2 regions of the Nonomuraea sp. NPDC054003 genome follow, and region 2 is predicted to be linked to the other one. Evidence: riboswitches for the same ligand, from Rfam matches in the RefSeq annotation. Region 2 holds a riboswitch; the other holds the start of a gene.
What was found. Region 2 has a riboswitch for cobalamin ahead of ACZ6YG_RS19355 (ribonucleoside-diphosphate reductase subunit alpha). Riboswitches for the same ligand answer to the same signal wherever they lie in the genome.

Region 1 (2,162 bases), on a different contig from region 2:
CCTGCGGCTGGTGCGCGGCCTGGGCGTGACCGCCGTGATCGCCCTGCACGACCTCAACCTCGCCGCGGCCTTCTGCGACCGGATCTGCGTGATGCGTGCCGGACGAGTCGTCGCCGACGGCCCGCCCGCCCGGGTCCTCACCCCGGCCCTGCTGACCGAGGTCTACCAGGTGTCGGCGGACGTGCACGCCCATCCCCGCACCGGCGTCCCGCAGATCAGCGTTCACCCAGACCAGGAGAGCCCTTCATGATTCCTCCACCCGCCTCACCCGCCGCACTCGGCGAAGCGCTGAGAGGCATCGCCGGTTTCGGTCCCTTCTTCGTCCTCGACACGGAACTGGGTCAAGGGAAGTGGCGGCCGGTCAAGGATGCCTACGCCGCCGGCCTGGCCCACCTGGTGGCGGACCGTGCCGCGCGCTACGGCACCGGTGAGACGCGCATCGCCGCCTCCATCGTGCAGCTCGGCCACGCCGCGCGGCTGTGGTCGGTGGTGCTCGGCTGCGCCGTCGCACACGGCGTCGTGCCCGACCTGTCCGGGCTCCAGCAGGAAGCCGAGGGGCCCGGCCTCCGGCTGGCGGTACCACGCGGCTGGCACACTCCCGAGGACGACGCGGCTCGCACCGCTGCTCTACCGCATCGTCATGGACGAGCATCTCGTCCCGCTGGCGGTGGGGCTGCGCGTCAAGGTCGCCGCCGGGCTGCTGCATGGCAACGCCGCCTCCGCCCTGGCCGAGGCCGCGCGCGAACTCGTACGGGCCCGTCCCGACCTGAGGCAACCCGCCACCGACCTCGCCCGGCGGCTGCTCGACACCGGCGACCTGCGCGGCAAAGGCGCGTTCACCGGCCCCGACCTGTCGTTCCGCCGCCGCACCTGCTGCCTCTACTATCGCGTGCCGGGCGGCGGGAAGTGTCCCGACTGCTGCCTGACACGGTAGCCGGCGACCCTCCTCTGGAGGGCGGCTGTGGACCGAGGCGGGCCCGCGATACGCTCAGGAGGCCAGTCGTACTCCATCATGTGGAGCCAGGGAATCCGGTGCAATTCCGGAGCTGACGCGCAGCGGTGAGGGGACGGGAAGGACACGCCGGCAACGGCGGCCACTGGACCTCCAGGTCTGGGAAGGTGTCCTCTCCCGGATGATCCGAGTCCGAAGACCTGCTGGTGCTGACGACACCCGTCGTCGGGTCATGGTGGGTTCCGCGTATGGACCCGGACTCTGAACAAGGTGAATGACTCCGGATGAACCGGTTTCGACCAGACCGTTGCCCGGGCGTACTGCGTCCCTGGCCCGCCGCCGACGGGCTGCTGGTGCGGTTGCGTCTCCCCGGCGGCAGGGTCTCCGCGAAGTCGCTGCACGCCCTCGTCGAGGCGGCAGAGCGGTACGGAGACGGGCATGTTCACGTGACCACCCGCACCAACCTGCAGGTACGTGCCATGCCCGCCGTTCCCGGCACCGAACGCCTGCCTGACGAGGTGCTCACCGCCCTGGAGTCGAGCGGCTTACTGCCCAGCCGGGCCCACGACCTGTCGCGCAATGTGATGGCGTCCCCGCAGACCGGGCTGGCCGGTGGCCGAGCCGACCTGCGTCCCGTGGTCGACGCCCTGGACACCGCGCTGTGCGGCGATCCCGAGCTGGGGCGGCTGCCCGGACGGTTCCTCTTCGTCCTCGATGACGGTCGCGGAGATCTGCTGGATCGCTCGTGCGACCTGGGCCTGGTGGCTCTCGGCGACGGGACGGCCCAGCTCCGGGTCGGCAACGCGTGGGGCCCCGCCGTGCCTCTGCGGGACGCGCACGCGCACCTTACCGATCTCGCCAGGCTCTTCCTCGATGCGCGCGGTGCGGGCCCGGACGCTCCCTGGCACGTCGTCGAACTGCCTGAACCACTGGTCGAACCGGTGCCCCGATCCCGTGGCGTCCCCGCTGCCGCCCCGCCCCTGGCCTTCGGCCCTGTGCCCGGAGGCGTTCACCAACCGGTGCCGGCGGAAGGGCTGGACCGCGCCGCGGTGGAACGACTGTGCGCCGCCGCCCCCGAACTCGTCGTCACCCCCTGGCGTGGCATCCTGATCCCCGAGGAAACCCGATGAACCCGATGTCCGACACCCGGCCGCGTCGACCGAGCCGCCGCTATGCGTACCTCGACCGCGGAACCGAGATCTACCTCGAC
Region 2 (2,162 bases):
TGGGTGCGGCGGGCGTCCTCGCCGGTGTTGTCGCGCAGCTCCAGGAACTCCTCGATGTCGGCGTGCCAGGTCTCCAGGTAGACGCAGGCCGCGCCCTTGCGCCGGCCGCCCTGGTTGACCGCCGCGACCGAGGCGTCGAGGGTGCGCAGCCACGGCACGATGCCGTTGGAGTGGCCGTTGGTGCCCCGGATGAGCGAGCCACGTGAGCGCACCCGGGTCCACGAGATGCCGATGCCGCCCGCGTACTTCGACAGCCGGGCGACCTGCGCGTACCGGTCGTAGATCGCCTCCAGCTCGTCGCGCGGCGAGTCGAGCAGGAAGCACGACGAGAGCTGCGGGCGGCGCGCGCCCGCGTTGAACAGGGTCGGCGAGCTGGGCAGGTAGGACAGCGTCGCCATCAGCCGGTAGAGCTCGGCGGCCTCCGCGACGGTCTCCGACAGCCCGCAGGCGACCCGCAGGAAGAAGTGCTGGGGCCGCTCCAGCACGGTCCGGGTGACCGGGTGGCGCAGCAGGTAGCGGTCGTAGACGGTGCGCAGCCCGAAGTACTCGAACCGCTCGTCGGCGGCGTCCGAGACGAGCGCGTCCAGCTCGGCGGCGTGCGCGGCGACGAACTCCGCCAGGCCGTCCTGGATCAGCCCCGCCGCGTGGGTGGCGGCGATCGAGCCGGAGAACGACCGCACCCCGTGCGCGGCCGCCTCGTCGGCGATCTCCTCGGCGAGCAGCCCGGCGGCCACCCGCGAGTTCGCCGGGTCGGCGATCACCCGGGCGGCGGCCTCCTCGATGGCCAGGCGCCGATCACCCTCGACGATCTGTGTCACGTGCTCTCTCCTCGCGAGCTCATCCCCGTGAGGGCGCGCGAGAGCACGGCGGCGCACGCCGCTAGGCCCCCGGGCCCTCCCTCGAGGCCCTGGACATGGTCCATCGCCGGCAGGTCTTCGGGCTCGCGGGCGTCTCGCACTCTCCTACTGGCCGTCGCTTCCCGGATCTTTCCAGTGCTCGTTGACGGCGGTCGTTCCCGCTCACCGCTGCGGGGCAGCCCCGGAATCGCACCGGGTTCCCTTTTGCTCCGCCCCGGGCGGGGGCGAACCGGCGAACGATCGAGATCCTACATCTAGTGGCTGCTTTCGCAACCGCCACATCATGTTGTGCCCTTGCCGCTTTCGAGGAGGCCGAGATCGCGGAGCACGGCCTTGGTGCGGCGGACCTCGGAGACGACCCAGGCGGCGAAGCGGTCGCCGGCCAGCGGGATCGGCGTCCAGTCGCCCTCCCGGCAGGTACGCTGCCAGCCGGGCGAGCCGGTCACCTCCTCGCACATGCCGATGGCCGCCTCCCGGCTCTCCTGCGGCATGCCGCCGGGCCCGACGGCGGCGCACCAGCTCGCGAAGTCCACCCGGACCCCGAGCTCCAGCAGGCTGGGCGCGTCCAGCCCGGGGAACCGCTCGGCACAGGACACGGCCAGCACCCGGACCCGGCCCCGGTCGATGTACGGGCGCCAGCCGGCGAGCGGGCCCGTCGCGGCGACGGCGCGGCCGGCGAGCAGCGCGGTGGCGACCTCGGAGATGCCGGGGTAGCCGGTGTAGTCCACCTGCCGGGTGTCGGCGCCGAGCCCGCGGGCGATGAGCCCGAACAGCAGGTGGTCGGGGGCGCCCTGCGGCCCGCCGGCGAGCGGGGTGCCCGTGGGGTCGGCGCGCAGGCGGGCGCCGAACGCGTCGAAGGTGGCCAGACCCGAGTCGCGCGGCACCAGCACCACCTCGACCTCGCCGGCCAGCCGGGCCAGCGGGGTGGTGCCGTGCAGGGGCGACTCGGCCGCGTTCAGCTCGGCGGCGGCGAGCGCGGGCAGCCCGGTGATGGTGATCGTGGTGACCGGCCCGGCCCCGCCGACCGGGTAGCCGGCTCCGCGGGCCACCTGGGTGAACGCCTCGGCGACGCGGCTCCAGCGCTCGCCGCCGCCGAGGATCTCGTACGCGCCGGGCGCGCGTCCGGCGTGACGGTCACCGCAGCCGGCCAAGCAGGCGGCCACTCCCAGGCCTGTCACGAGGAACCGCCTGCGCCGCATGACCCGCCTCCCCCGAAGTGTCCACTTCAGGTTATTTACAGATCACGCAGAGTTACACATGCCGGATATCACCTACTAAGGTTTCCAGGCCATCCCGGCCAGCAGC

Region 1: another riboswitch for cobalamin. It lies ahead of ACZ6YG_RS43070 (nitrite reductase); the one in region 2 lies ahead of ACZ6YG_RS19355 (ribonucleoside-diphosphate reductase subunit alpha).

The regions. Positions count from the first base shown of each region.
Region 1 covers NZ_JBVJKR010000027.1:66,240-68,401, reverse strand. Annotated here, with positions in the region: gene ACZ6YG_RS43085 (ABC transporter ATP-binding protein) at 1-250, shown strand, start outside; gene ACZ6YG_RS43080 (hypothetical protein) at 265-594, opposite strand; gene ACZ6YG_RS43075 ((2Fe-2S)-binding protein) at 641-934, shown strand; cobalamin riboswitch at 981-1,172, shown strand; gene ACZ6YG_RS43070 (nitrite reductase) at 1,237-2,082, shown strand; gene ACZ6YG_RS43065 (precorrin-8X methylmutase) at 2,079-2,162, shown strand, end outside.
Region 2 covers NZ_JBVJKR010000007.1:35,505-37,666, reverse strand. Annotated here, with positions in the region: gene ACZ6YG_RS19355 (ribonucleoside-diphosphate reductase subunit alpha) at 1-818, opposite strand, end outside; cobalamin riboswitch at 910-1,106, opposite strand; gene ACZ6YG_RS19350 (tripartite tricarboxylate transporter substrate-binding protein) at 1,139-2,056, opposite strand; gene ACZ6YG_RS19345 (SAM-dependent methyltransferase) at 2,132-2,162, opposite strand, start outside.